DNA from 4 places in the Algoriella sp. genome. Region 3 is predicted to be linked to each of the others. Evidence: riboswitches for the same ligand, from Rfam matches in the RefSeq annotation. Region 3 holds a riboswitch; each other region holds the start of a gene.

The links. A riboswitch is a leader RNA that binds a small molecule or an ion and turns the genes downstream of it on or off. The one in region 3 is predicted to bind S-adenosylmethionine.
Region 1: another riboswitch for S-adenosylmethionine. It lies ahead of RSC72_RS03605 (homocysteine S-methyltransferase family protein); the one in region 3 lies ahead of RSC72_RS03915 (TonB-dependent receptor plug domain-containing protein).
Region 2: another riboswitch for S-adenosylmethionine. It lies ahead of RSC72_RS12005 (hypothetical protein); the one in region 3 lies ahead of RSC72_RS03915 (TonB-dependent receptor plug domain-containing protein).
Region 4: another riboswitch for S-adenosylmethionine. It lies ahead of RSC72_RS10300 (hypothetical protein); the one in region 3 lies ahead of RSC72_RS03915 (TonB-dependent receptor plug domain-containing protein).

Annotation. Positions count from the first base shown of each region.
Region 1 is NZ_JAVXKG010000005.1:90,138-98,408, reverse strand. Features, by position in the region: gene RSC72_RS03615 (thioredoxin family protein) at 1-140, shown strand, start outside; gene RSC72_RS03610 (homoserine dehydrogenase) at 168-1,349, opposite strand; SAM riboswitch class I at 1,474-1,571, opposite strand; SAM riboswitch class I at 2,026-2,128, shown strand; gene RSC72_RS03605 (homocysteine S-methyltransferase family protein) at 2,172-3,158, shown strand; gene metH (methionine synthase) at 3,158-5,821, shown strand; gene metF (methylenetetrahydrofolate reductase [NAD(P)H]) at 6,086-7,042, shown strand; gene RSC72_RS03590 (hypothetical protein) at 7,106-7,411, shown strand; gene RSC72_RS03585 (fumarylacetoacetate hydrolase family protein) at 7,590-8,271, shown strand, end outside.
Region 2 is NZ_JAVXKG010000029.1:13,704-21,974, reverse strand. Features, by position in the region: gene RSC72_RS12025 (FUSC family membrane protein) at 1-1,661, shown strand, start outside; gene RSC72_RS12020 (ABC transporter ATP-binding protein) at 1,663-3,462, shown strand; gene RSC72_RS12015 (hypothetical protein) at 3,523-4,197, shown strand; gene RSC72_RS12010 (ABC-F family ATP-binding cassette domain-containing protein) at 4,378-6,267, shown strand; SAM-I-IV-variant riboswitch at 6,372-6,472, shown strand; gene RSC72_RS12005 (hypothetical protein) at 6,519-6,764, shown strand; gene RSC72_RS12000 (pirin family protein) at 6,855-7,850, shown strand; gene RSC72_RS11995 (hypothetical protein) at 7,905-8,258, shown strand.
Region 3 is NZ_JAVXKG010000006.1:12,572-20,842, forward strand. Features, by position in the region: gene RSC72_RS03900 (hypothetical protein) at 44-796, shown strand; gene RSC72_RS03905 (aminodeoxychorismate synthase component I) at 812-1,771, shown strand; gene RSC72_RS03910 (aminotransferase class IV) at 1,755-2,351, shown strand; SAM riboswitch class I at 2,413-2,517, shown strand; gene RSC72_RS03915 (TonB-dependent receptor plug domain-containing protein) at 2,582-4,975, shown strand; gene RSC72_RS03920 (APC family permease) at 5,046-6,326, shown strand; gene RSC72_RS03925 (GEVED domain-containing protein) at 6,440-8,271, shown strand, end outside.
Region 4 is NZ_JAVXKG010000022.1:41,516-49,786, forward strand. Features, by position in the region: gene RSC72_RS10280 (DUF6266 family protein) at 1-475, opposite strand, end outside; gene RSC72_RS10285 (ATP-binding protein) at 965-1,762, shown strand; gene RSC72_RS10290 (ATP-binding protein) at 1,716-2,639, shown strand; gene RSC72_RS10295 (alpha/beta fold hydrolase) at 2,760-3,554, opposite strand; SAM-I-IV-variant riboswitch at 4,365-4,467, shown strand; gene RSC72_RS10300 (hypothetical protein) at 4,516-5,121, shown strand; gene RSC72_RS10305 (PaaI family thioesterase) at 5,170-5,592, shown strand; gene RSC72_RS10310 (VOC family protein) at 5,864-6,550, shown strand; gene RSC72_RS10315 (AEC family transporter) at 6,631-7,548, shown strand; gene RSC72_RS10320 (hypothetical protein) at 7,606-8,130, opposite strand.

The sequences.
Region 1 (8,271 bases), on a different contig from region 3:
TTCTAAATAAAAATGAACAAGAAAATTATCCTTTTTGGATTATTTTGAATGAAAAACTTCAAATTATTGATAAAACTTTCGGTTTTTTAATGAAAAAACAACTTTCTGAAATTATCAATAAAATAAAAAATGGGAACTAAATTTAGTTCCCATTTTATTCACAAAAATTAGTCTAAAACTATCAGAGATAGATTTGGATTTTCTATTAACTCTTTATTTTTTAATGTATTTATATCTATTTTTCCTATAATATGACTGTAATCAGGGCTTTCATAACGTTCTTCAACTTCATCAAAATAAGAAACAACATCTAAATTTTTATCTTTAAAACCAATATAAACTTTCAATTGTCCAGATTGATTAAATACACCTTCTTCTTTTTCATCATACTTTCTGATTGAATATTTATAATCATAATTTAAAGCTGAAATATCACTCAAAACTGCGGAAGAAGTTGGGAAACGACCTGCGCCTTTTCCATATAAAAATTGCTCGTCTGACAACGAACTTCCAATCAAAACACCGTTATATTCATTGTTTACAAGCGCAATTGTTTTATTTAATTTCACAAAAGTTGGCAATACGGTCGAATTTATTTCTCCTGTTTGATGATTTATTGTAGAGTTAGCAATAAGCTTTATTGTATAACCTTTTTCTTTTGCATATTTAAAATCTTGAACTTGTAGCGACATAATTCCTTTGCGAATCACATCTTTTACATCAATTTTTTTACCATAAGCATGCAACGTTATAATCGCCAATTTACTCGCCGCATCAAAACCTTCCACATCTGCAGTCGGATCAGCTTCAGCAAAACCACTATCTTGAGCCGCTTTCAGTGCATCTTGATATGATTCATTTTCCTTCGCCATTTTTGTTAAAATGTAATTCGTCGTTCCATTTACAATTCCAGAAACATAATTCAATAAATCGTTATCAAAATATTCTTCTAAATTTCTAATAATCGGAACCGACCCGCAAACAGAGGCTTCATAAAGAAATGAAACATTATTTTTATATTGTAATTCTAATAATTCTTTATGATGTTCTGCAATCAATTTTTTATTTGCGCTTACCACATGTTTACCTTTATCAAAAGCTTTTACTATAATAGCATGCGCCGCATCAGATTCGGAAATTAACTCAACAACTACATTTATTTCATCATCTTCCAAAATATCATCGGCATTATCAGAAAATAATTCGCTCGGCGCATTTCTTGGTTTCGATAAATCTTTAATTACAATTTTTTTTATTGTGGCGTTAAGTTGCGGTTTTTCTTCTAAAACTTTGTAAATTCCTTCTCCTACAACGCCAAATCCGAATAAACCGATATTTAATTTTTTCATTTAATTAAGTTTAATTTTAGTGATTTTTATCAAAAAAGCAGAAGAAAAATTGGTTCAATTGCCAAATAAAAACAATTGAACCAACAAATTAGAAATTATCTGAATGATTGGTTGCACAAGTCTTTATTCATCTTCCCTTACGGATGGATTTAGCACCTTAATTTTGTTATTAGGTTGCTAAAGTTTCTTTGGGCCATTTCCCTCCACTTTTCTTGATAAACTGTAAATTTTAATGAACTATTTCTGAGGGCAAATTTAATGTAAAGCAATTCTAAACTCCAAATATAATTTCATTAATAATATTATATTTTTCTTAATATTAATCAAAAACAATATTTTAAATTAAAATAATTCTATAAAAACAATTAAAACAGAATTATTTTCTTAATTAATAATAATTTATAAGTATACCCTTATATATTTCTTTAATACAATATCAAAAATAGATTCAGATTAAAATATTATTCTTAATAAGTTTCTAATATTTTTAAAATAAAAATATTTTTTCTAAAAAAACACTATTTAATAGAATAAAATTCAAAATACACTTTAAAAACACAATATTTTTTAATTCAATTATATGTAATGATTAACTTATTTTATTGACATATAAATAATAATTCTTTTCTATCATTATCATTTTTTTATTTTATTGAGATTAGATACTTTTGTAGGTGCCTTATGAAGAAAAGATGGAGGGATTAGGCCCGCTGAAATCTTGGCAACCCAAAGCAAAGTTGGGTGCTACATCCTACTCTAATTTAAGAGAAAGATAAGGAGCTACTTCGCTATTCTTCCCCTAAGGTTTTTTAAAAAAATAAAATGAAATTAGACGATATACTAAAAGAACGTATAGTGATTTTAGATGGTGCTATGGGCACTATGATTCAAAAACATAATTTACAAGAAGAAGATTATAGAGGCGAACGTTTCAAGGATTTTCATACTTCTCTTAAAGGAAATAATGATTTATTGGTTTTAACTCAACCCGAAATCATCAAAAATATACACCGAGAATATTTGGCTGCTGGTGCAGATTTGATTGAAACAAATACCTTCAACGCCAATATTATTTCTATGGTTGATTATGATATGGTTGATTTGGTGGACGAATTAAATTACGAAGCTGTTCGTTTGGCAAGAGAAGCTGTCGAAGAATTTTCTACACCCGAAAAACCACGTTTTGTTGTTGGTTCTTTAGGTCCTACAAACAAAACAGCCTCAATTTCGCCACAAGTTAATGATCCAAGTTATCGTGATGTAGATTTTGATACTTTGGCAAAAGTTTATTATTCGCAAGCCAAAACAATGTTAGAAGCTGGTGTTGATGCATTATTAGTAGAAACTATTTTTGACACATTAAACGCAAAAGCAGCATTTTTCGGAATTCAAGATGCAATAGAAGATACAGGAATTAATGTTCCTTTGCTTGCTTCTGGTACAATTACAGACAAATCTGGACGCACACTTTCTGGACAAACTACAGAAGCTTTTTTAATTTCTTTAGAGCATTTAGATTTACTTTCAGTAGGATTAAATTGTGCTTTGGGCGCAACAGATTTAATTCCATATTTAGAAGTTTTAGCAGAAAAAGCTCCTTTTTATGTTAGTGCTTATCCAAACGCAGGGCTACCAAATGCTTTTGGTGGATATGACGAAACTGCCGAAATGATGCGCGATTATGTTCGTCCATTTTTAGAAAAAAAATTAGTTAATATAATTGGTGGATGTTGCGGAACAACACCAGACCACATAAGATTAATGGCAGAATTAGCAAAAGAATACGAACCAAGAAAAATAAACGCATAATGTCAGGTATAAAAATTCAACTTTCTGGATTAGAACCTTTAATTGTCCGTGAAAATTCAAACTTTGTCAACGTTGGTGAACGTACAAATGTTACTGGTTCTAAAAAATTCTTACGATTAATTAAAGATGAATTATTTGAAGAAGCACTTCAAGTTGCCCGCGATCAGGTAGATGGTGGTGCACAAATCATTGATATTAATATGGATGAAGGAATGCTTGATGGCGTTGCTTCTATGGTAAAATATCTTCGATTGATTGCTTCTGAACCAGATATTTCCAAAGTTCCTATTATGATTGATTCTTCAAAATGGGAAATCATCGAGGCTGGATTAAAAAACGTACAAGGAAAAGCAATTGTAAATTCTATTTCTCTTAAAGAAGGAGAAGAATTGTTTATAGAACATGCGAAAAAAATCAAACGTTACGGTGCCGCGACAGTCGTGATGGCTTTTGACGAAAATGGTCAGGCTGATAATTACGAAAGACGTATCGAAATTGTAAAACGTTCGTATGATATTTTGGTTAATCAAGTAAAATTTAATCCACACGATATTATTTTTGATGTTAACATTTTTCCTGTCGCAACTGGAATGGACGAACACAGACGTAATGCAATCGACTTTTTTGAAGCAACAAAATGGATCAAAGAAAATCTACCACATGCGTTAGTTTCTGGTGGTGTTTCTAATGTTTCTTTCTCTTTTCGTGGAAATAATGCTGTTCGTGAAGCAATGCACACTGCATTTTTGTATCACGCAATTCAACATGGAATGGATATGGGAATTGTAAATCCTGAAATGATTGAGATTTATGATGACATTCCAAAAGATTTATTAGAACACGTAGAAGATGTATTATTAGATAGACGTGATGATGCAACAGAACGATTAATCGATTTTGCTGAAGGATTAAAAGGAATTACAAAAGAGAAGAAAAAAGACGATGCTTGGCGAGAATTACCTTTAGAAAAACGAATTGAAATCGCTTTAGTAAAAGGAATTACAGAATATATTGACGAAGATACTGCCGAAGCTTTAGAAAAAATAAAATCACCATTAAAAGTAATTGAAGGTCCTTTGATGGACGGAATGAATGTTGTTGGAGATTTATTTGGAAGTGGAAAGATGTTTTTACCTCAGGTTGTAAAATCTGCTCGCGTCATGAAAAAATCTGTCGCTTATCTTACTCCTTTTTTAGAGGATGAAAAACTAAGAAATAAAACAGAAAAAGAACCTTCAAAAATCTTAATGGCAACCGTAAAAGGCGATGTACACGATATTGGTAAAAATATTGTTTCTGTCGTTTTAAGTTGTAATGGTTTCGAAATTATAGACTTAGGCGTAATGGTTTCTGCTGAAAAGATTTTAGAGGAAGCTCAAAAAAATAAAGTTGATGTAATTGGCCTTTCAGGATTAATTACACCTTCACTTGACGAAATGGTACATGTTGCCAAAGAAATGAAACGCTTAAATCTTGATATTCCATTAATGATTGGTGGCGCAACAACTTCTAAAGCACATACTGCGGTAAAAATTGCACCAGAATATGACAAAGCAATTCATGTTTTGGATGCTTCGCGTTCAGTTACAATTTGTCAAAAATTAATTGGTACGCAACAAAATCAACTTTTAGATGAAACGGTAATAGATTACGCTAAAATTAGAGAAGGCTTCTTGAATAGAGCTGTTTCAAAAGAATATCTATCAATAGAAGATGCACGTAAAAATAAATTAAAAATTGATTTCGAGAAAAGTAAACCTTTCAAACCAAATAAATTAGGCATTTTCACACACACGGCTACTGTAACGGATTTAAAAGATTTTATAGATTGGACGCCATTTTTCAAAACGTGGGATTTACATGGTAAATTTCCTGCAATATTAGAGGATGAAATTGTCGGAACTAATGCAAAAGAATTATATGTTGATGCATTAGCGATGTTAAATAAAATTGAAACTGAAAATCTTGCAAAACCAAAAGCAGTTTTTGGACTGTTTAAGGCAAATACAATAAAAGATGATACGATAGAATTGTTTGATGAAAATGACAAAAAAATCAATGAATTCTATACAATTCGTCAACAAGCAAAGAAATCAAAAGGTCAACCAAATCTCTCTATCGCAGATTTTATTGCGGAAAAAGAATCTGGAATACAAGATTATATCGGTGCTTTTGCAGTTACAACTGGTCAGGAAATAGAAGATGTCGCGAACAACTACGAAAAAGAATTGGACGATTACAATTCTATCATGGTAAAAGCTCTTGCAGATAGACTTGCAGAAGCTTATGCAGAATATTTACACAAATATGTACGTACTGAAATTTGGGGATATGCAAAAGATGAAACGTTGTCTAATGATGAATTAATTGCAGAGAAATACAAAGGAATTCGTCCTGCACCAGGTTATCCTGCTTGCCCAGACCATTTAGAAAAAGAAACTATTTTCAAGATTTTAGAGGTCGAAAAAAATACTGGAATTAATTTGACAAGTTCATTGGCCATGTATCCTGTTTCTTCTGTTTCTGGTTATTATTTTGGGAATGAAGAGGCTAAATATTTTGGTGTTGGAAAAATAAAAATGGATCAAGTAGAAGATTTTGCTGAACGCAAAAATATGACTAAAGAATTAGCTGAACGTTGGTTGAGCCCGAATTTGGCTTAGAAATACTTGAGATCGTTGAAGATGCTTCGACAGGCTCAGCATGACAAAACTTAGAACTTAGAACTTAGAACTTAGAACTTAGAACTTAGAACTTAGAACTTAGAACAAAATTAAAAATGCGTTAGGGATTGTAGTGGAAATCCTTTGCTGAATAGCAAAGATTGTAACGAAAAGCCCGACCGAAGGGAACGCCCTAATAAATGGATGTAAGATTCTTGATATTAGATTTAAGATTTCATTAATTAGAATAAAAAATTAACTTAAATGAAAGTTACTGAACATATACACCGTGCGAATGGAAAACCTTTATTTTCTGTAGAAATTTTGCCGCCACTGAAGGGACAGGATGTGAATGCGACATTCAAAACTTTGGATCCTTTGATTGAGCTAAATCCGGCTTTTATAGATGTGACGTATCATCGTCAAGAATATATTTATAAACAGAAAGAGAATGGTTTGTTGAAACGTTATCAGGTCAGAAAACGCCCTGGAACTGTGGCTATTTGCGCTGCGATACAAAGTCATTATAAGATAGATGCGATTCCGCATTTGATTTGTGGTGGTTTCACGAAAGAAGATACGGAAGATGCGTTGATTGATTTGAATTTTTTGGGTATTGATAATGTTTTGGCTTTGAGAGGAGATCCGATAAAGACAGAGAAAAATTTTATTCCAGAAGCTGGTGGAAATGCCTACGCGTCAGAATTAATAGAGCAAGTAACGTCGCTAAATAATGGAAAATATTTGGATGATGAATTGCAAGAATCTCAAAAAATGGATTTTTGTATTGGTGTTGCTGGTTATCCTGAAAAGCATTTTGAATCGCCAAATCTTGGTATGGATATGCATTATCTGAAAGAAAAAGTTGATTTGGGTGCAGATTATATTGTGACACAGATGTTTTTTGATAATCAGAAATATTTTGAATTTGTGCGTAAATGTCGCGAAATAGATATTAACATTCCTATAATTCCAGGTATAAAACCGCTATCAACTTTAAGTCAATTAAAATCAATTCCTCAGAATTTTTATATTGATTTACCAGAAAGTCTTGCAATGGAAGTTTTGAAAGCAAAGGATAAAGAAAGTATAAAAGAAATAGGAATAGAATGGTGTATTAATCAGTGCCAAGAATTAATAGAATTTGGTGTGCCAGGTTTGCATTTCTACACGATGAGCAATTCTATCAATACGCAAAGAGTTGCGAATGCTATTTTTTAGCGTTACATATTTATATAAAAAATCTATTTTCTGTATATTTGGACCATAAAATAAATAACATTGATGATTCAAATTGAAAATTATTTGCAACGCGCTTGGTCAGATTCTGAAGATAATATAACACTAGATGATATTATTTTAGCGATTGACGAATTAAAAGAAATGGATGACGAAAATGACGCCATTTGGGTAAGTGTTATTGGTGATGATGAAAATATTGTAGAAGTCAGAAAAAATTTAACTCTTATTATTGATTTTGAAGATGATGAGTTAATAGAATCTAAGGCAAATTCTTGGGACGAAGTAATTGAATTATATAAATTATTACTAGAAAAAGATTTTGATCAAATTATTGAAAAAATTAAATAGTATCAACAATTAAAAAAAACGCACAATAAAAGTTCATTTGTTGTGAACAATATTTAACGCCTCGACTAGCTTCGAGGCTTTTTTCTTTCTACATACTACAATTTTATTCATCTTTAAGAATCAAATTTTATTTGTCATCAAAAACAAAATTGTATCTTCACATTTCAAATAACATGAAATGAAATTCGTTACCTTCTTAGATAACAACCTAGAAAAAATAGGACTTGTTGACCAAGCTACTATTTATGATTTAGAAAAAATAAATCCGAATCTTCCTAAAACTTTAACTGAATTATTAGCCGATGACGACTTCTCGTTTCCGATTTGTCAGCAAATAATACACGAAATCAATAGAGGATTATATAAAAATAAAATTGTTACCGAACCTCAAATTTTGGCTCCAATTCCACATCCTTCAAGTTTTAGAGATGCGTATGCATTTCGTCAACATGTCGAAACTTCTCGTATGAACAGAGGTTTACCGATGATTGAGGAATTTGATCAGTTTCCTGTTTTCTATTTTTCTAATCATCAAGCAATTCAAGGTCCAGGAAAAATTTTTGCAATGGAAAAACATTTTAATCGTATGGATTTTGAGCTAGAAGTTGCCATTGTTATCAAGAAAGAAGGAATGAATATAAATGCCGAAAATGCAGATGAATACATTGGAGGTTTCATGATTTTGAATGATTTGAGCGCGCGTGAATTACAAATGGAAGAAATGAAATTGAATCTTGGTCCTGCCAAAGGAAAAGATTTTGCTTCGATGTTTGGTCCATATTTGGTTACGCCAAAAGAGTTAGAAACTTATAAAGTCGAGCCAAAAGCTGGACATATAGGAAATTGTTATGATCTTGAAA
Region 2 (8,271 bases), on a different contig from region 3:
ATATTTCAGAATATATTAGAATTAAAGCCTCTATGTTTGATAAAGATTCTGAATATGATGATATTATAAAAAAACTGATTGACGAACATGTTGTCATAAATGAGAAACAAAATTTAGTTAGAGAGTTAGTTTTTACAAATAAAAAATTAGTAAAAGATCAAACTCCGATCGGGCGATCTATTGTATTTATCTTTTCAGATTTGATTGATATTTTTGAGAATATAACAGCAAATCAATACGATTACAAGAAAATACGCGAAGTTTACGGAGATACAAAAGCGATGCGCAAGATTTATAATATGATGAATAAAATTGCGCATGAATTAAAAATGATAGCTTATCATATCAATTCAAATAAAAAACCTAAACAACCAACATTTGATTTTGAAGTTGAATTAAAAAAAATTGACGATGCTATAAAAGAATTGTATGCAGAGGGCAAAAAACCAATCGTTTTAACTAAAATTTATATCAATTTAAAACAAATTGTTTATAAAATTGAGTTTATACATAAATTCTTCTACGACGATTCTTTTACCGAAAAAAAGAAAAATCCGTTGGATCATGTCGAACATTTTCAACCAACAGTCGATTATTCTATCCGAAAATTACGTGATCATCTCAATCTGAAATCACCAATTTTCAGACATGCTTTACGTTCCTCTATCGTAATGATTTTGGCTTATGGCGTCACTTTTATCATTCCGATGACTTATCATAGTTATTGGATTTTGATGACCGTATTGGTTATCCTAAAACCAGGTTTTAGCGTCACTAAAAAACGAAATTTACAACGTTTAAAAGGAACAATTGGAGGTGGATTAATTGGAATATTAATTTTATTGATCATTCCACAACATAGTATTCGTTTTGTCTTAATGCTATTTTTTATGTTAATGGCCTATACTTTTATTCGTCAAAAATACGCCATCGGAACCTTTTATTTAACCGCTTATATTCTTATATCTTTTAGTTTCTATTCAGAAAAAGATTCTATTTACATTATACAAGAACGTCTTGTAGACACACTAATTGGTGGATTTATGGCTTTTATTTCGTGTTATATTATATTTCCTACTTGGGAAAAAAATAGTATGAATGAATATATTCAAAAAGCATTGATTGCTGACTATGAATTTATCTTTCTAATCTTCAAAAAATTAGCCGATAATGATGTTTCTACAACAGATTATAAGTTAGCACGTAAAGATGTTTTTATTGCAATGGCGAATATAAATTCCGTGTTTCAGCGCGTAATTTCCGAACCAAAAGGCAAACAAGAAAATGCCAAAGAATTGAATAAATTTACAATTTTCAATCAATCATTCGTCTCCTATTCAGTTGGTTTAGTTAAAATTATCAAGAAAAATAATTCTGTTATTTTAACTTCAGAACATATCCGATTAATGAAAAAAATTCTTCAATTACTCTTACAAAATATTCGATTGTATGGTGAATATGAAACGGATCATTTAATGAAGACAATTCAATTTCAAGAGAAAACAATAGCATATACAGAAATTGAAACAGAGGCTTTGCAAAATGAATCTGAATTAATAGAAGATTTGTTAGAGTATTTGTACGAAATAGTTTACGATTTTACCAAAGTTGGGCATGTTTTTGTAACGGACGAACCTTTAAAAGATACTAAAATCACATAAAATGACACTCTCTAACCTATTCAAAAATTTGCGTCCATTCGTAAAACCTTATCGCTCTTTGGTTGTCGCAACTCTGCTTCTAACCTTGCTTGGTTCTTTTACTTCGCAAGTCAATGCAGTTATTTTGAAGTATACTGTAGATTCAATTAACGATTTAGTTGAAGTAGGACAAGGTTTAAAAGAAGGATTAAAAATCATCACTTTCATTTCAATTGTTTTATTAACAAAAGAAATCTTAAATGCTTTTATCAGTTTTGGACAGAAATATTATGGTGAAAAACTAAGAATATTAGTTTCTCAAGATTTATCACAAGCCATTATCGAGAAAATATTGACGTATAAAATGGCTTTTTACACCAATCAAGACAATCAAGCAGGGAAATTACAAACTCGCATAGATAGAGGAATTGAAAGCTTAACACGTCTGGTTCAGAATTTTTTTATTGATATTTTACCTCTTTTTGCCAATTCTATTATTGCGCTAATTTTAATGTTCAACGCTAACTTTTATGTCGGTTTAGTTGGTCTTTGTATTGTTCCGATTTATTTTATCATAACACAGCAACAAGCCAAAAAACTGAGTGGTTGGCGAAGAAATTTGAGAGGTTTCAGAGAACAAAAATCACAAGGAATTATTAGTATTATTGATTCTATTACCGTTATAAAATCATTTAACCGCGAAAATATTGAAGGTAAAAAACAGCTTGATTTACAAAAAAGTTTGACTGATAATCAAATGCAAACGCGTAAAACAAGTTTCATTTTTGATGGATTAAAATCATTTATAGAGCAATTTGGTGTTGTAATTATCATTATTTTGACAAGTTATTTGGTTCTTAACGGACAAATGACAATTGGTGCGATAATGTTTCATATCCTTCTGTTTAATAACGTTTCGGCGCCAATTCGACAATTGCATCGTATTTATGATGAAATGAATGATGCAATGATTTATTCAGAAAGTTTTTTTGGTATTTTAGATGCGAATGAAGAAGTAGAATCATCTGGAAAATATATTCCAACCGAATTAAAAGGGAAATTTGAAATTCAAAATGTAGATTTTTCTTATCCAAATGGATACAAAGCCTTAAAAAATATAAATATGACCATTCAACCTAATAAAATTACGGCTTTGGTTGGTTTATCTGGTGCAGGAAAAAGTACAATTATTAATCTTTTAGATAAATTTTATCAACCAAATTCTGGTAAAATACTTTTAGATGGAATAAATTTAGAAGAATATGATACACAATATTTACGAGATAATATTGGTTTAGTACTTCAAAAAAATCACATTTTTAATGGAACAATCGAAGAAAATATTCGATACGGAAATATCAATGCAACTTTTGACGAAATAGAAGATGCTGCAAAAAGAGCGTATATTCATGATCAAATTTTGGATTTACCAGAGCAATATCAATCCAAAGCATTGTTACTTTCTGGTGGTCAACAACAACGTATTGCCATTGCACGTATGTTTCTTAAAAATCCACCAATTATTTTCTTAGACGAACCTACTGCAAGTTTGGATGCAATTGCGACAGAACAAATTAAAAACAGTATAGATGCTATAAAAAAGAATCGTACAGTAATTATTATTTCGCACAGTATTTCTCAAATTATAGATTCTGATTATACGTATGTGATGAAACAAGGCGAGGTTGTAGAGCACGGTGTACACGAAGATGTGTATAAAATGAGTGGAACTTACAAGGAAATTTTTGATGCAATGGCAAAAAGTCTAAACATAGAAAAAATAGCCAAAACATTAGATGATGACGAAGAAGAAAATTATTAAAAATAATTGAATTTTAAACGATTATAATCATTAACTTTAAAATGAATAAAAGCATTAAGTATGAAAAAATTATTTTTAATAATGGCAAGTCTTACTTTCGTCACCCAATCGTGTGAACCAAAGAAAGAAATTAACAACGAATTAGCAGAAAATAACAAAACATACGACAATGCTTTAGATGTCCCTGTTGGTAAAATTGGCGTGATAATAAATATTGATTCTTTGGGCTTTTTCGATCATAATTCTCAAGATTTAAACACAAAAATAGATTCAAAATACATTAAAAATCAACTTCATCAATTAAATTCTACGTTTGATATTAATCAAATTATTAAAGATAAATCAATCAAAATATTGAATGAAAATCATTATAAATATGATATTATCAACCAATACAACAAGGCCGATTTTCCGAAAGATTTGGTAACCAACGAAAATCTGAAAAATATTAATTTTGATTTGTTAAATAAAAATTACAAACAAGACGATTTGGTTCTTCTTAATATAAAATCTGGTTTAGATTATAACCCAGAAGACAAACAAAAATATGTTGCAAAAACATACGTGTATATTAATATTTTAGACCTAAAAAACAAAGTCTTAAAATACAGTGAAACCATTGGTGGAACAAAATATATAGATGAAGCTGCCAATAAAATTTCGACAAAAAGTCTTGAAATAAAACTGAATGAATCTCTTAACGAAACCTTAGAAATCATTGATAATAAATATTAAAATACATTGAACTATGCGGTCAAATTTATTTGACAATTTTTGGAAGTCCTGATTCTTAATAGATTCAGGATTTTGTTTTATATGGATTTAAGATAAGATTATCTTATCTTTGGCTTTCCAAATTTTAATCAATACAGGTTGATTTTTAATTAATCAACAATAAATCATAATCATTCAATAATGAATTTTCTAACAGTCGAAAATCTTACCAAATCATACGGTATTCGTACCCTTTTCAAAGATGTAAATTTCCATGTAAACGAAGGCGACCAAATTGCTTTTGTTGCAAAAAATGGAAGTGGAAAATCTACTTTACTTAAAATTTTATCAGGATTAGAAACTCCAGATTCTGGTGATATTCGTATAAACAAAGGTGTTAAAATTTTGATGTTAGATCAATCAGATGATTTTGACGAAAATTTGAAAGGTGAAGAATATATTTTCAATCACTCTAATGAAGTTTTAGATGTTGTTCATCAATACGACAACATGATAGAAAATGATCCGACAAATCCAGAATTAATGGATTTGATGAGTAAAATGGATTTGTTAGATGCGTGGAAAGTAGAACCTACGATTAGAGAAATTCTGTCGAAACTTAAAATTGATTTCTTAGATCAAAAAATCGGGAAGCTTTCTGGTGGTCAGCGTAAACGTATTTCATTAGCCAAGTTTTTAATTGATTTAAGTTTTGAAGCGGGTTATGTTTTATTGATTTTAGATGAGCCAACCAACCATTTGGATATCGAAATGGTAGAATGGTTAGAATATTTCTTGAACAAAGAAAATAAAACTTTGATTTTGGTAACCCACGACCGTTATTTTTTGGATGCAATTTGTACCAAAATATTAGAAATGGAGGACAAAATGCTATACGTACATTCGGGCAATTACGAAACATATATTACCAACAAAGCGTTGCGTGTAGACAATCAAAACGCAACAATTGACAAAGCAAAAAATCTATATCGTAAAGAAATAGAATGGATGCGTCGCCAACCAAAAGCGCGTACAACAAAGTCAAAATCTCGTATTGATGCTTTTTATGACACAGAAGAAGCTGCAAAGCGTAAAATTGTAGATCAAAAAGTAAAATTAGAGATGGTAATGACACGTTTGGGTCAAAAAATCATCGAAATGGAACATGTTTCGAAAGCTTTTGGTGAGAAAAAAATTCTTGACGATTTCTCTTATATTTTTGCTCGTGGAGCTAAAATTGGATTAGTTGGTAAAAATGGTGTTGGTAAAACAACTTTTTTACGCATTTTAGAAGGAATAGAAGATGCCGATTCTGGAATTATAGAACGTGGAGAAACATTGAACATTGGACATTTTAAACAAGAAGGTTTAAAATTTAATGAAGATATGCGCGTGATAGAATTTGTGAAAGATATTGCAGATTTCTTTCCATTATCTAACGGTAAAGAAATGCGTGCCGAACAATTCTTAGAAATGTTTTTATTTTCTCCAGAACAACAACATACACACATCGGAAAATTGAGTGGTGGTGAGAAAAAACGTTTACAATTATTAGCAATTTTATACCGTAATCCGAATTTCTTAATCTTAGATGAGCCAACAAATGATTTGGATTTACCTACTTTGACGGTTTTAGAAGATTTCTTAGAAAGTTATCAAGGTTGTCTTTTGGTGGTTTCTCACGACAGATATTTTATGGATAAAGTGGTAGATGAACTAATGATTTTTGAAGGAGAAGGAATTCTTTCTCGATACATGGGAACGTACACAGAATACTACATTGACAATAAAAATAGACCAGAAACTGAACCAAAAAAGATAGAAAAAGTTGAAATTATAGAAGAAGTAAAAATTGTTGAACCAATTAAAACTGAAACGAAATCAAAAAAATTATCTTTTAAAGAACAGCGCGAATTAGAAGAAATAAATAAAGCTTTACCTACTTTAGAAGCAAAAAAAGAAGAGTTAACAAACTTACTTTCAGATCCAAATTTGGCGTATGATAAAATCGCAACAATTGGCGATGAATTACAAGCTATTGTAGACGAAATTGAAGAAAAAGAACTCCGCTGGTTAGAGTTATCAGAATAAAATGAAGGAAGCAAATTGCTTCCTTTTTTTATGAATATATCCTTCAATAATAATTATTTAGAAGTTTATTTTGGTGATTAAACTTTTTAAACTATATTTACTCTATCAATCATCAGGAGTTTCTGAAAATTACAGAACACCAACCGAGCGTAAACCTGCTACGGTGGTATAGAATGAGGGCAAACCGCCAAATAAAAGGTTAATCTCCACTCTATCCTGTTGTTTTAATCATTCTAAAAAAATATTAAACAATGGAAAATCTAAAAAATGAATTTATCTCTTTATTCAGAGAATTAACGGACAATGAATTAATAGAACGCTTTAATCAATCTGTCGGAATTAGCGCATGGAATACCGCAAGAAGATGTTACGTAAAAACATTATTCAATGAATTACAATACCGAAATTTTGATTGTACAACAGTAGAAAGAGGAAATACATTTTCTCTTCAACACAAAGTCATTTTGGTTGAAAATAGATTAGAATATTTGGAGTAAAACATTTTAAATTCTTCAAAATTATCTGAAATTAACCTACATCAAGTTTATTATTCTTAAAGTGTAGTATTTTTATTAAAATATTTTATTATGGATAGAAAAAGCTTCATAAAAACTTCTTTATGGACTTCTTTATTGGCTTTCACAGGTATTTCTGTAAGTGCAATCACGAATAATGACGACAAAAAAATAGATAAGAAAAAACCTAAAAAAGATGGTTTGAGAGGTGTGGAAATGGTTTGCTCGCCAACCAATACGCATATGGTAGGAAATGGTTTTAAGGTGATGAATTTTTATCCGAACGGAAAAGGTTTTGAGGAGCGTATGAGTCCGTTTTTCTTATTAGATTTTAATGCGGAAGTTAATTTTCCACCGTCTGATATTGCGCACGGCGTTGGTGTGCATCCACATAGAGGAATAGAAACTATAACTTTTGCCTATAAAGGTGCAGTGGCTCATCATGATAGCGCTGGAAATTCGGGTGTGATAAATCCTGGTGATGTGCAATGGATGACTGCTGGTGGAGGCGTTTTGCATAAGGAATATCACGAGCAAACCTTTAATCAAAAAGGAGGCGCTTTTGAGATGTTACAGTTATGGATTAATTTGCCCAAGGCACATAAAATGACTCCTGCAAAATATCAAGGAATTACCCACACAGACAAACCAAAAGTAGAACTGCCAGATGGACAAGGAACTGTCTTTGTGGTTGCAGGCGAGTTTAATGGCGTTTCGGGTATTGCGACTACATTTTCCCCAGTTCACTTGTACGATATGCATTTGAAAAAAGATGCTAAAGTGAGTTTTGAACTTCCTGAAAATTTTAATTCTGGATTGTTGGTTGTAGACGGCGATATTGAAGTAAATGGTAATAAAGTACCTGAAAATCATTATGTTCAATTAGCTAATGAAAAGGGAGCAATTGAGATAAAAGTGAATCGAAATGCTCTTGTAATGGTGCTTAGCGGCGAACCTTTGAACGAACCTTATGTGAGTTATGGTCCTTTTGTGATGAATACGGAAGACGAAATCCGTGAAGCGATTGAAGATTATAAGGCTGGTAAGTTTGGTTTTTTGGCAGATTAGTGAGGTTATAATTATAAAAATTTATTTTTAACTATCTTTATCAAAAATAAATCAATGAAAAAATTAGCACTTATTTTGGGAATTTTTGCAAGTAATTTTGCCTTTTCTCAAACTGTAAATGATGTTCCAATCAAAGATATTAATGTAGATTATGTACAGATTATTGGAACTGGTCGCGGATTGAGTACAAAACTAAATGTTCGATTGGATTTTGGACAAGATACAAAGTCATTTTCATTGAAAAATGGTCTTAAAATAAAAGATGAACGTGGAATTGCTGTAAAATTTAATTCGATGATTGATGCGTTAAATTTTATGTCATCAAATGGATATGAATTTCAATTTGCCTATACGTCAAAAGAAAATGACGATGATGCGCTTTACTACATCTTGAAGAAACGAAAATAAAAAAATCCTCAAC
Region 3 (8,271 bases):
GATAAGACAAATTTACATTAAATTCAATTAAACTAACATTAAGATGAAAACATTAGATGAGTCGAAATTAAATCACGCTAAAACACAAAAATTTAACTTCAAAATAGGAGATTACTTTAATCAAGCTATTACAATATTTTCTAATAATTGGCAAGATTTTACTTTGTTTGCATTAGCATCAGCAGGTATATATTTGCTTTCTATTTTTACAATTATTGGTCCATATTTTATTATGTTTCCACTAATGATCGGTTATGGAATTGTGACAGAAAAAATAGAAAAAGGAGAAAATTTTGTTTTTAAGGATTTTTTTAAAGGATTTGATAAATGGCAAGATTTTTTAGTTTTAATACTTATCATTTTCGCATTTAGTTTGTTATTTATTATTCCTTATTTTTTCTTTTTATTCGGAATAGGTTTATTTTCTGATAATCCTGAAGAAATATCTCCATTTGTCGGACTATCAATTGTATTTATATTTCCCTTTTTTATGTTAATCGGTATTGTATTTAGTGTTCTAATTTTTCTACCACCTTACCTCATTTATTACGGAAATATGGGTGCAATAGAAAGCATTAAACAATCCATTCAAATTGCGAAAAAGAATTTTTGGTATTTATTGTTATTTGTTTTGTTACAAAGTGTCATATCACAATTAGGCGCTTTTGCATGTTATATTGGTCTGTTAGCAACTATTCCTTTTGGTTATATTATGGGATATTTATTGATAAAAGATATGTTATTATCGGACGATGCAAAAACCGAAATAGATCTGCTTGGTACAAACCAAGAATAAGCTTAATTTTAGCGAATGTTAGCAAAGCATTCTATTTTTAATAAAATGAATGAATTGGGAGCTGCAAAAGTTCCCTTTTTTTTTATGATTGATTTTCTCAAAGAAAATGGAGAAATTATTCCGTTAAATGAAATTTCAGATGAGATAAAATTTGAACTAAATTCTATTCAAAATTATTCAATCAATCGTAGCTTTCTGTTTGATAAATTTCCAATCGATTTTTCAGATTATCAATCAAAATTTAAACTAGTACACGATAATTTATTGTTCGGAAATTCATATTTGACTAATTTAACTTATCCAACAAAAATCAATACAAATCTTAGTTTAGACGAGATTTATCATTTCTCCGAAGCAAAATATAAGTTGAAATATAAAGAAAATTTTGTCTGTTTTTCACCCGAACGCTTTGTGAAAATAGAAAATCATCACATTTTTTCTAACCCGATGAAAGGCACAATTGATGCGTCAATTCCAAATGCCAAACAAATCATTTTAGATGACGAAAAAGAAGCAGCAGAACATGCAACAATTGTCGATTTAATCCGCAATGATCTTAGTTTAGTTGCCGATAATGTTGAGGTTATAAAATACCGTTATATCGATGAGTTGAAAACAAATGATAAGACTTTATTACAGGTTAGTTCAGAAATTAGAGGAGATTTGAAAGTGGATTTTCATGAAAATATCGGAACTATTTTTGATAAACTTTTACCAGCTGGTTCCATTTGTGGTGCGCCCAAAAAGAAAACTATTGATATTATTTTGGAAGCTGAAGACTACGATAGAAAATTTTATACGGGTGTTTTTGGTGTTTTTGATGGCGAAAATTTAGATAGTGCGGTGATGATTCGTTTTATAGAAAATGATAAAAATGAATTATTTTTCAAGAGTGGAGGAGGAATTACAGCGAAAAGTAATGCGAAAGCAGAATATGAAGAATTAATACAAAAAGTATATGTTCCAATTTATTGAATCGATTTGTTGTGTTAACAAAGAACTTAGAAATTTAGACTATCATCAAGCCAGATTTGATCGTACGCGAAGTGATAATTTTAATGATATTCAACCAATTTTATTAAAAGAAATTATTCAATTTCCTACAGATTTATCAGACGAAAAATATAAAGTTAGAATTGTATATGATCGCGAAATTCAACGTATCGAATTTCAACCTTATCAAATCAAACCAATCAATTCAATCAAACTTTTTGAGATTGACCCAAAGATAAATTATACGTACAAATATGTTGACCGTTGGTTTTTTGAGGAATATATCAAAGAAGCTCAAACCGATGATTTGGTCTTGGTAAAATCCAATTATATTACAGATTGTACTTACTCTAATATTGTTTTTTTTGATGGCGAAAATTGGTTTACGCCACGCGCTGTCTTACTGAAAGGAACAATGAGAGAGTCACTTTTGAATGAAGAAAAAATTAAAGAAAAAAATATTAAAGTTTCCGATTTAGCGAACTTTCAATCATTTAAAAGAATCAATGCTATGATGAATTTAGAAGAAAGTCAAGGAGTTAGCATTTTAGAATTATTTTAAAACTCTATTAAAATTATAGAGTTTTATTTGTTTTTTAGTCCATTTAGCATTATATTTGCATAACTTATCAAGAAAGGCGGAGGGAATGGCCCTGTGAAACCTTAGCAACCAGATGACTTAATAATCAAGGTGCTAAATCCAACCTAATAAAAGGTAAAGATGAGTAAAAGTTTTTGACTTTTATCCTGCTTTTACATGTTGGTTTCTTGCGAGTTTTTTGATTAAATAACATGAAAAGAAACAAATTTTTACTTGCATCATTCGCAATTTTCGGATCTTCATTACTTTTTGCTCAAGAAGTAGAAAAAGAAGAGGAACAAACAAATCTTAACGAAGTTATTTTAATTGGTGGTCGTACATCAGAAAGAACAGTTGTAAATTCTTCCGTTCCTGTTGATATTATTGATATTGAACAATTCAAAAAATCTTCACCTCAATTATCTGTAAATGATATTTTAAATTACGTAATTCCTTCGTTCAATTCCGTTCGTCAATCATCATCAGATGGAACAGAACATATCGATCCTGTTACTTTACGAGGAATGGGGCCAGATCAAGTTTTAGTTTTGATTAATGGAAAACGTCGTCATACAACGTCTTTAGTAAATTATCAAAATACGGTAGGTAATGGTTCTGTTGGTACAGATTTGGGGGCAATTCCTATTTCTGCAATAGATAAAGTTGAGGTTTTACGCGATGGTGCTGCTGCGCAATATGGTTCTGATGCCATTGCAGGTGTTGTAAATATTGTCTTAAAATCTAAACCAGGAGGTGACGCATCTTTAACTTATGGACAAACTTCTCGTAACGATGGTGAAACATATAATTTTAATGGAAGTTTCGGTACAAAGTTAGGTAAAACAGGATCTCTTGTTTTTTCTGCAGTAATTACTGATCGTAAAAAAACAAACCGTTCTAAAGATAATAATTTAGATATTTTTGGAGATAATTTCGCCTATGATTTCGCAGATGATCCTGCTGCTGCACGTGCCGCAGATGACGCGAAATTGGCTGCTTTAGGATTAACACGAAAAGATTTTAGATTTCAAGTAGGTGATGCAGCGATTAAAAATCAACAGTTTTTCATAAATGCAGAAACAGCTTTAACAGATCGATTAGATTTTTATTCGTTTGGAGGAGTAAGTTTACGTCAAGGAGAAGGTTTTGGATTCCGACGTTTACCGAGCGAATTACCTACGGAAGCATTAACGATTTATCCAAATGGTTTTCAGGCAACTTTAAAATCAAATATCAATGATTATTCTAATTCAACAGGATTACGATATTCGTATGATGGTTGGAAGATAGATTTGAGCAATACATTTGGTTTTAACTCATTCAAATATAATGTTGATAATTCAATCAACTATTCGTTAGGTATAGATTCGCCAACAAATTTTTATGCAGGAAAACATTCGTTTTTACAAAATACAGTAAATTTAGATTTTTCGAAACGTATCAATCAAAACTTTAGTTTAGCTTTTGGTGGAGAATATCGTTACGAAAAATATCAAATAGAAGCTGGTGATGAGTCATCTTACATAGGTTCTGGATCCGAATCTTTTGTTGGTTTCTCACCTTTGAATGCTGTAAAAGGAGACCGTAATTCTGTTGCAGTTTATGTAGATGGAGAATTAAAATTTGGTGATTTTACAGCGAATGCAGCTGGTCGTTTCGAGAACTATTCAGATTTCGGAAGTACAATCAACGGAAAATTAGCAATGCGTTACGAATATGCAAAAGGTTTTTCGGTTCGTGGAGCAATTTCTACAGGATTTAGAGCGCCATCTTTACAGCAAAAATATTTCAGTAATTCGTACACCGATTTATTTTTAAACGATAATGGCGATCAGGTTTTGGTTACAAAAGGAGTTATTCGAAATGAGTCAGAATTATCAAGAGAAATAGGTTTAGATAAATTGAAAGAGGAAAAATCAATCAATGGGAGTTTAGGTCTTACATTTCGTCCGACGTCAAAGTTATTCATCACTTTAGATGGTTATTTTATTCGTGTAGACGACAGAATTGTGTTGACATCTGATATTACAGATCCTGCTTTAGAAAAATATAATGTTGCAACGGCACGTATTTTTACCAATGCAATAGATACCGAAACACGTGGAATTGATTTGGTTGTTTCGTATGATACACGTTTGGGACGAGGAAAATTGAATGTTAATTTATCTGGAAATATCAACGAAACAAAAATTGTTGATTATCACTTTCCTTCTGCTTTAACAATTGCTCAAAAAGAATTTTTTGGACCAGATCAAGTCAATATTATCGAATCTTTAAGCCCGAAAACGAAAGCAACTTTGGGATTGAATTATGCCATTTCTGGCTTTAATTTTATGGTAAGAAATACTTATTTCGGAAAAGTAACCAAAGATGGTTATCCATGGGGAGTTGTCCAAGAAAACTCGGGTAAAGTTGTAACAGATGCTTCGATTGGATATGATATTACAAAGAATTTTAATATAACAATTGGCGCAAATAATTTGTTTGATGTTTTTCCTGATAAACAAGCGTATGAAAATTCGTATTATGGTGTTTTTCCAAATGCACCAGTACAAATGGGAATGACGGGAGCTTATTATTTTGCAAGAGCAAGTTTTAAATTCTAATTAAAAATAAATAAAATATAGTGTCAATTTTGATGTATTTTGAACATCTAAAATTGACACTTTTTTGTGTATGGCAAGTTTGAAAATTGGTTGGAAAACCGCAGCAGCATTAGTTATTTCGAATATGATCGGAACTGGTGTTTTTACAAGTTTAGGTTATCAGATTTATGATCTAAAAAACACGTATTCTATTCTCTTATTATGGATAATTGGAGGTTTTTTAGCGTTGATAGGTGCGTTTATTTATTCGGAATTGGCATCAAAATTTAAACAATCTGGAGGCGACTATATTTATTTGTCACGAACATTTCATCCTGTTTTTGGTTATTTATCAAGTTGGATTTCTTTATTTGTAGGTTTCTCAGCGCCAATTTCTTTGGCAGCTTTGGCAATGAGTAAGTATTTGAATATTCTTGGATTTAATTTCGGAAAAGAGTTTGCAATTGCAATGATTTTAATTGTTGCCGTTTTTCAATCGTTTAGCTTGAATTTGAGTAGTAAATTTCAGAATGTATTTACAGTTCTAAAAGTTGTTTTTATATTAACTTTAATTGGTATTGGTCTTTATTTTGTTCCAACAATAGAGCCTAATGCAATTGTAGTAGATAATACATGGAAACAAGAATTGCTACTACCTGCTTTTGCAACTTCTTTGGTTTATGTAACTTTTGCATATACAGGCTGGAATTCTGCCTCATATATTATTGAAGAAATTGATCAGCCAAAGAAAAATTTACCCAAAGCACTTTTTATTGGAGTTATTTTTGTGACAATAGCATATGTTTTTCTAAATTATGTTTTTCTAAAACATGCCTCAGCAGTTTCGTTGGTAGGAAAAGAAGATGTTGCTAATATTTCGTTTCGAAATCTGTTAGGATCTAATGTAAAATGGGTAAGTTGTTTTATCGCTTTACAGTTAATAGCAACTATTAGTGGTTATTTATGGATTGGTTCGCGTTTAACACAGGCTACAGCAAGAGAAAATAAGTTGTGGAGTTTCATGGCGAAAGAAAATAAAAATAGAATTCCAGTTCGTGCTATTTGGGTGCATACAACAATTAGTATTCTCTTAATTTTTTCAGGTGATTTTGAGGTCATTTTTACTTATACTTCTTTCGTATTACAAGTATTGGCAACGTTGGCAATTTGTACCGCTTTTTTTATAAAACGTGATGAATTAACAATTATTAAAAGTAGATTTTTCTATTTACTTCCAACAATATTTTTAGCTTTTAGTTTATATATCTGCTACTTTGTTTTGACGCAAAAACCCAAAGAAAGTTTGATTGGTTTAGGTATTATTTTTCTAGGATTAATCATTTTCTATTTTGATAAGAGGATTAGTAAGTAATTTTAATAGAATCTAGATTTAGTTAATGTCTTATTTTAGTAATAATTAAGTACTTAAAAACGTTTAATCATGTTTTTTTATGTTATTTTTATGAAATAATTAACATAAAAATTATGATTAAAAATTTACTTCTATTTAAATGTGTAGTTTTGTCTTTTCTATTAAGCAACGCTTCTTTTGCACAAAACAAGCCTCTTGAAGTTTGTGGAACTGAAGAACTACAAGCTGATTTTTTTAAAAAAAATCCTGGATTTAAAGAAATTTATGATGCTAAATTATTAGAATTTAATGAAGCTAGAAAGCAAGGTAAATTTTCTAAAAAACAAACAGAAATTATTGAAATTCCTATTGTTGTTCATATTCTAGATGACGGAAAAGGTTTATACGTACCAACCGATGCACAGGTAAATGCTTGGATTGCTAGAGCAAATGCAATTTGGGATGGATCCGCATCTGATATTAAAGGACCAGGAGCTGGAGGTACTACTTTACCAGTTCGTTTGGTGTTAGCGAAAAGATCTCCGAGTTGTGAAGCAACTACAGGGATTGTTAAACATGATTTATCACAAAATCAAACTTATGTAGATGGTGGAGTTGCAAATGGAGGGTCAAATCCTGGTATTCCTTATGCTACAATTAACTCAACCTATAATTGGGATTCTAGTTCTTATTTTAATATCTATATTACAAATAAGATAAACGGAGTTAATCCTTCTACTCCTGGTATTAATTCATATACGGCTGGTTTTGCAACATATCCCGGTCAATCTGTAGATTTATCTGTAATGTTATATCATGTTGTTATAAAATCAACTGATACAGTATTAGCACATGAAATGATGCATGCATTTGGTGTAAAACATGTATTTGAAGGAGGAGATGGAGAAGGTAAAACATGTGGATCATTGGCAAATGATAATATTACTGACACACAGGTTACACGTAGTGGATTATTTTTTGGTGCATCAATTAATCAGAATGGTCAATATAATCAATATAAAGTATATCCAGATAACACGGTAGTTAATGATTGTGCAAATGGCGCTTTATTTGATGGAGTACAATATAATATGATGAATTATGGATCAAGGTTAGATCGTTTTACACCAGGTCAAGGACAATATGCTGTAGATGTAATCAATCAAATGAGACCAAGCTTTAAGACAAGTAAAGCATTAGTTCCAATTAACCCTAATGAGACATCTTCTAGTCCTATTCCAAGTCAGTGTAGACCTCAGAATTTAATAAACAAAGCTGCAGATGGTCAGTTATTTAATATAGGTATTACAAAAGTTAAATTTGGAACTATAAATGTTTCATCTGGAACTCCAATGGGAACAACAGGGGTTGTGTTTTATACAGATAATACTACAAAAAGTTGTATTTCTAATGCTTTTACGGCAAATGTTGAAGAGGGTTCTGTAGTAAATGTAGAGTTAACTGCTGGAAGAGTAGATTTTGAAGGTAGTTTTAGTGTGTTTATTGATTATAACAATGACGGAATATTTGGAAGTAATGAAACTGTTATTCCTTTTTCTACAGCTACTAATGGATTATTAAAAACAGCAATTACAATTCCTACAACTGCTGTTCAAAACATACCTTTAAGAATGAGAGTAGTTGGTGATTATGCAAATAGTATAACAGCTTGTGGAAATTTATATTATGGCGAAGCTGAAGATTATACTGTTATAATTACAGCTCCAGCTGCTGTAATTTGGAATGGAACAACTTGGAGTAGCGAACCAACAACAGCAAAAGAAGCTATTGTTCGCGGAAATTTATCTTTAACAACCAATGTTTCTGCTAAAAAACTAACAGTAGAATCTGGGTCTGTTATAGTAAAAAAAGGAAGTGTATTAACAGTAGAAAATGAAATTGTAAATAATTTAACTGCAGATAAATTTATTGTAGAAGATGGTGCAAGTGTATTACAAACTAATGC
Region 4 (8,271 bases), on a different contig from region 3:
AATTCAACTCCTCACAATAACACACAAGATTCGTCATATCCGTAGATTTCGCATTTCCTTGTCCAGAATTGTTTTCCCAATTCATCTGAAAACCATTTCCACCAACCGTGTCTATTGTAGGTAGTAAAAACCCAACCAAATCACCTTTTGACACCAACACACGTTGCATCACAATAACAGGTAAATCATCTACCATATCTACTGCATTGCCCAATGTATAGGATGTTGCCACGTTATAGCGTGATAGCAAACCAGCTTTACTCCCAAAATACGCATTGAGAACAGGACGTATTGGTTGCAAAAAATCGATTACTTTCTTGAATTTTATTTGCTGCATCAATTGCAAATCAGAAGGCACTCTTTTGGTTGCCTTTGGTAAACTGCGAATAATATCTTTGCCACGCCAATTTACGCCTACTACAGTTCCTACCTTTCCGGAGAATCCGCCTAAAATTCCTTTTTTAATTTCTGCCATAATTTTATGTTTTTATAGTTGTTATTTATAAAATTAGCAACAGAAATAACATCTTTTACAAAAACGCCGTTTTGTGTCCGAATTTGTCCAGTTCTGTCCACATTTGTCCACTTTTGTCCATCACTATTTTATACAACAGTAGTTTTATAGCAAAATAATAACCTCGCTATACCTTTATTCATCATACATTGAGAGAAAATACATTTTTAGTCATTTTTTAGCTTCTTCGACCATCGTTCGACCATTGTTCGAGAAATCTTCGGAAAAACGGCATTCTCGTCGAAGAACAGTCGAAGAAAACACCTAGATAAATAGAAGAAAATTTGTGAGATTATAGTTTTGCAACAAGGGGTTTGGTGTTGGAATTTTAGTATATTTGTTCTTAACTTTATGAAATGCAGATATAGGTGTTTTTTCACGAAATTCTAATAACTTTGGTTTCGTTAAAAAATAATGTTAACTGTAATTATTAAATAACCTTCGAAATAAATGTTAGACCTTAAAGAACTATTAGAAAGATTAAAACTTGAATCAAGCGAAAAATATGAAAGTGAAACTTTAGAATTTAAAAATTTCAAAGATTCTAACTCACTTAACAATTCAAAAGAGCTTTGTGATGAAATTTCCGCTTTAGCCAATACCAAAGGAGGAACTATTATAATAGGAATTAAGGATTTTAATGATATCAAACATAACAATTTTTACGAACAATTAAATGGTTTTGAAGTAATTGATTTAGATGTTACAAAAGAAAGAATTAAAGGGAAACTAAAACCAAAAATAGATTTAAAATTATTTAATTTCAGTTATGAAAGTAAAAATTATTTGATTATAGAAGTTCCCAGAATTAACTACTCTTTAGTAACTACTTCAAGTGGAAAAGTATACATTAGAGAAGGTAAATCAAGCGTCCCTGCTGAACCAAATCAGATTCAAGAACTTGTAAATAATTTACAAACTTATGATTGGAGTAGTAAAGATATAAACTTTGAAAATATTGAAAATTTACTAGACAAAATAGCTTTGCATGAAGCCAAAATTGATTTTGCAAATAGAAGGAATATAAATGTTGATAACTTAACAGATTTAGCATTTTTAGAGAGTATAAATGCAACAAAAAATGGCATTTTAAATAATGCTGGTTTGTTATTCTTAGGTACAAAAAATGCAATTGAAAAATATTTAGGTAATTACGAGTATAGATTTTCTTGGAGGACAAACTCAGGGATATTAAAAACTAATGAAGTTTGGAACGATTGTATTTGGAACTCAAAAAAAAACTGTTAAGAATCATTTTAATAACTGTAATTCAGTTCAAAAACTTGAATATAATGAGCAACAATATGAACTGAATTTATTAGACGAGCAAGCATTTCATGAAGCATTTTTAAATTCAGTTGTACATAGAGATTACTCAATTGATGGAATGATATCTATTAATTTTAAAGATGACGAATTAATAATTTCGAACCCTGGAACTTTCTATGGAGGAGTAAATGAAGATAATATTTCCTATCATGAGCCTAGACACAGAAATAAAATTCTTGCTAAATTATTAATGACATTTCAATTAGTCGATAGAGCAGGAATGGGAGTTTTGAGAATTAGTTTAAATTCTTTGAAATATGGTAGAGATTTTCCTCAGTGGAAAGAAAATCAAAATACTATTGAAGTTAAGATGCCATCTGAATATATCAAAGCACCTATTTTTATTCTAACACAAAAATATCTTACGAATTGTAGTATAATGGATTTATACATTATTAATAAATTGTACGAAAAAGGATTTGTTAGCGTAACTGAATTGGAATTAGACTTGAAAAACATTTTCAAAAATCCATGGAATGAAATACTAAAAACTTTTAAAAATGAAAAAATACTTGAATATATTGAGTTTAAAGGTACTAACGAAGGTCTTTTTATTTGTACAACAGAAATAGGTAAAATATGGTTAGATGTAAATAAAAAGTTTAAAATACCTTCTAATAGCGAAAAACATGTAAAACTTTATCAATATCTAAAAAAGCATAAAGTAGCATCTAATGAAGATATAATGAATCTACTAGAATTCTCAAGACCTAGTGTTACATCTAATTTTTTAGCAAAGTTAAAATATGTAAAAAATGCGGGCAAGTCACGTGCAAGTAGGTGGAGTTTAAAATAACTACCGCTAACAAGGTTTTACAAAATGTCAGATTAAAAAAATATAAAAATAAAAACTCATTGTTTTTATTTTTCATATAAATTATAAATAACACAAAAGCTCCTTCTCAGGAGCTTTTGGTTATGCGACGTTGTTGATGAATTCTTTTTCTAAAATTCCGTCGACTATTTTTTCTACTTGTTCTATATGTTCTTTTACAAGCTCATTATCTTCTATTTGTTGTATCTCATAAAACTTTACATGCTTGTTAAACTCTTGTAGTTTTGTGTAATAACGTTTCAGTTCTGCTTTGTTGAAGACGTTGCCCTCTTTTACATAAATCACATGAATATTAGATTTTATGAATTGTGAAACTTCCAAAATATCACCTCTATTTCGAGCAATATCTATCGAATAAAAAATAGATTTCAGGTATTCATTTTTAGCCGTTGGTTCTTTCACTAACCAATCTTCTGTCTTGGGACTTGCTGCTATCGGAATAATATTTAGCACCTTATTAGGAAACAAACAAGCCATTTCCCACGCTATTCCACCACCTAAATCTGCACCAATTATAGCAAAAATCTCTTGTACTTCCAATTCAAACAACGCCAACCAAAACAACACCGCAACATCTCGGGCGGTAATCTTATCACGTGGAATATAATCGTACTTTATGGTTTCGGAAATGCCATTTCCTGGAATATCAATACAGATAACCGTATACTCATTAAGATCAATTGCTTTGTTTTTTCCCATAACGCCTTCCCAATGATACGTACAATCAGAATTTCCTTTTAAGGAATGATTAATCAAAATAATTGGTGCAGTTCCTAATGGAAGCCCAAATGTTTGAAATGTGACTGAAACTTGTTCTAAAATTGTGTTGTCTTCCAGTGGCCATACCGGAAGTGTTAATTGTTGTAAACTTTGCATTGTTTTAATTTTTTTTGGTTGTTCTACATTACTTTTTGCTAAAAAAATCCCCATCGAAACAAATCGACGGGGAAATAAATAAATTAAAAAATAAAATCTCTTTTAATTATACATGACTTCCCACGTCTGGATATTCCAAACCTGTTTGCGAATCGACATCATGTATAAACACGTAAATTTCATTTTTTAATCTTTTTGTTCTATCAAATATAGAAAACATTTTTCGGAAAAAGCTTAAATAAATCTTAATTTTTTGTAAAATTTTCTTATTTACTGTCATGTTGAGCTTGTCGAAACATCTCCTTTCAGAGTTACATCTAATTCAGAATATAAAAAACATCATCACATAGAGAAATAGAAATAACTAAATTTTAGTTTAGATTTCTCGATACCTCGAAATGACAAAAAACCATTAAAAAATATCATCTTGAATTAATTGTTATATAAAACTTGCCAAAGAATATTAAATTTTTGACTTCATTAACGCTCCATTCTGAATGACAATTACTGTCATGTTGAGCTTGTCGAAACATCTCTTTTCAGAGTTACATCTAATTCAAAAATATAAAAAACATCATCACATAGAGAGATAGAAATAGCTAATCTTAGATTAATCATTACACTAACACTCGATTCTGAATGATATTACGTAAAAAACTTCTCCTTGAGAAGATTATAAAGGTGTTTTTTTTGAATGTAAAGCTGAAATGAATTCAGCTTGACAAGACGTATTTTTTTTAACTCTTACTGATTGTTTTAAAATAAAATTATTAAAATGTATAACTCATATTCTAATATTTGTGTAATTTTACACTGTATTTCGAATCGTACTAATAATAGTAACGATACCAACCGAGAGTAGTCTCCACGGTGGTGAAACAATACGGGAATCAATCCAAAACAAACGTTATCTTCCCTATTTATCGAAATACAATATTGTTTAAAATTTAAATATTATTGTATGACACAGAACATTAATGAGCTTAATTTGGCTCCTATTTCTAATGAAAAATTAATTGATTTTATCAATCAACAATTACCAATTACAAATCCTGATTTGAAGAATCATATTATTGCCGAATTCAAGAATAGAGGGTTAGATTATCGCCATTTATACAACTCAAAAACAGATGAATTGAATATTAAATTACCGTTGAGTTTGATAGATGGTTGTTTGTTTGAGCGTAACATTCCGAAACCGCCTTTGGTTGGTAATTTTTATACAATAGTACATCGACTAAGAAATTTCTTGCAACATAGCAAAGAGTTGAATGGAAAGAAATTAAAGACTTTTCATTATATATACGATCAACTTTTTTTGCCTTACGATGTGGTGGAAATAATTTCGGAAGATGAGATAGGAAATCTAACCGAAAATGATGTTTTTGTAACATTCAAAAACTCAAAACAGCATTTCCCGAATGAAGCTGCATTGCAAAAAGTTCCGAAAAATCATTTGATTGTCACTGTAGATAAGGGCAACTATTATCGTGGATTGAACAAGGTTTATATTTCGTTGAATGATACTATTATCCGAGAAGAAAACTTGAATAACGTATCAGCTTAACTAAATTTGCTTTCGACAAATCTCTATATTTGTCGAAAGTATTTTTTTATGACACCAGAAAAGAGAGAATTAGTAGAAGCAAGTTTTAATCGTTCGGAAACCTTAAAATTTTATAACGCATCACTCGTAGAATGTGAAACAGACTATGTTTCGATCAAAATACCAAAACAGGAAATGATGACGCGTAAACATGGTATGTTTAACGGTGCTATGATTGCTTCTTTGGTTGATGTTTCTTCTGGATATGCGGCTGTTTCTCATTATGACGACGATTGCTATGTGGTAACAGTTGAGCTAAAGGTTAACTATTTGCGACCTGCTTTGGGTGATTATTTACTATCTAAAGCCTATGTGATAAAAGGTGGAAAAAAGATAAGTACCATACGTACAGAGATTTTTGTGGTAGATGAAACAACGAACAAAGAAACACACGCCGCTACTTCTTTGGTTACAATGATGAGGATAAAATAAAGTTTTTGAGATAATAACTTTTTATAGAAAAAATCCAAATTTCGAGTAAAATTTTGCAAGACTTTTTCTATCAAGAAATTAGTTTTTGAAGATGAAATTCTGTTCTCAATACAATTTTTATTCACTTTATTTTTAAAAATTACTCGTATTGACGAATTCTAAACAAAATCCACAACAGCTTAGAATATTTTCTAATAACACAATTAATTAAATCAATACATCTTGCTATTTTCTTCTGTTTAGTTGGGTTACTTTTATGAAAAATAACACGATGAGAATAAGAGAACTACAATTATTCACAACTAATTTAGAAAAAACAAAGTCTTTTTATACGGACATTTTAGCTTTTCAATTAATTGATGAAACTTCGAATCAATTTAGTTTACAAATTGGTTGGACAAGGTTAACCTTTGTACAATCGGAGAAAAAGCATATTTACCATTTTAGTTTTTTAGTCGATAAAAGTCTATTTGAAAATGCGTTTGAATGGATGAAAAATAGAGTTGAAATATTACAAACAAAAAATGACGAACAAATTGCTTTCTTCGAAAATTGGAATGCAAAATCATTTTATTTTTATGATGGAAGTGGAAATCTTGCTGAGATTATTACACATTATAATTTGGACTATCAAACTGATACCGAATTTGATCAAAATTCTATTTTAGGTATTTCAGAAATTGGTTTGCCTACAACTGATATTGAAGCTACAAATAAGTTATTAGAAGAAAAAACGACTTCTAAATTCTGGAAAGGTGATTTTGAAACATTTGGTACAAACGGCTCGGATGAAGGCAAGATTTTGTTAACCAATTACTTCATTAAAACAACTTGGTTTCCGACAACTAATAAAATAATTCCTACTCCGTTTACAGTTATTTTAGAAAATGAAAATCAGTTTTCAAAAGTAATTTTTGATAATAATAAATTAAACATATCTAATATCGCCAAACTATAAAAAATAAGCATTGAATAAAAAGCGATATCTTAAGGGTAAAAATAAATCGGATTGTAACTTTGTAGTTCAAATTTCTAAAAATGGTCAATTTTATTCTAATAGCTGTTTGTATTTTGGCTGGAATGGTTTTTAAAGCAACAAAATCTATTCATCCAGATGCGCATAAAGGAATCAATACTTGGATTCTCTATTTAGCTTTACCAGCTGTTTCGTTCAAATATCTTCCGCAAGTTGTATGGTCTAAAGAAATGCTTTTTCCCATATTTTCTACGGTAGTTATCGCGATAGGAAGTTTGTTTTTTATGAAATTCTACAGCAAAGCCAAAGGCTATTCGGAACGATCACGACGCACATTAGAATTGGCAAGTGGCTACAGCAATACCTCTTTTATCGGCTTTCCATTGATAGCAGCATTTTATGGAGAAAAATATCTGAGTATTGCTATTATTTGCGATCAAACCATGTTTTTGTGCTTGTCTACAATCGGAATAGTTTCTGCTCTGAAAGGTGGTAGCAACGGTTCTGGAGCAATAGATGCAAAATTTATCTTGAAACGATTGTTTACATTTCCTCCTTTTTTGGGTTGTATCAGTGCACTAATCTTATCTCAACTTATCGATTTATCTCCTGCTGAACCATTCTTCGACAAACTTGCCGCAACTGTTGGTCCATTAGCATTATTTTCGGTTGGTTTACAACTAAAATTTAATGGCTGGAGAAAACTATGGTCGCAAATATCAATGTCGATGTTATACAAATTAATGATTGCACCTGCGGTTGTTATGCTTTTAGCAGTTGTAATTGGTATAAAAGGTGATGTGGCGAAAATCTCTATTTTTGAGGCTGCAATGCCAACACTTGTTACGTCAAGTATTATTGCGGAACAGTTTAAACTCAATACTAAATTGACGAATTTAATTATCGGAATTAGTATTATTATTGGATTTTTCACCTCAGCTTTTTGGTACGAGATGATAAAATTGGTTATTGGGGAATAATTATAGTTTAGTTTCAAATTAAAGAATGTTTTCTTTAATTTGAATACACATATTAATTTATCTGTAGTTATTTCGTAGTGTTTTTTTTGCCTCTAAAAGTAGATTTTCTTCAAATTTCATCCGTTGTTCATCTCTACTCAAATCATTAAAATATAAAATCATTCCGTTATCAATCCAATCTTGAATTTCTCGATACCAAGTATATAAATATTCAAGATTCAATTCTTCACCAATATGTTCCCTTTCATGACCTTTCCAATCTATTTGCTTGTAAACATCATTGTCTAAAATCTTCATAATTTCAAAAATTTTATTAGGATTCTCAACAATTTTCATTAAATAATATTTGGTTAGAATTTTTGCAGCAGCCGTTTTACTCGGTAAATTAATTTGTAATTCATCTAATGAATGATTAAAATACTGCAATATTTCAAAAGAATTATCCTTTTCATCCATTCCTGCTAAAATATAAATTGATTCAGATTCTATATTTTCATTTAGAGCTTTCATAGCAATATTAGGTAACTCTTTTACCGAATAATTTTCTAAAACATAATTGGAAATACTTTCAATAAAATTCATTGTATTTTGAAGTAAAAAATTATAAATAACATCCGTTGTTCATTTTGAATTAAAATTAGCAAAATGAACAACAGGTAAATAACATTCAAATTTATAAAATCTCTTTCAAAAACAATAAAGTATGTTGCCAAGCTTTGTCAA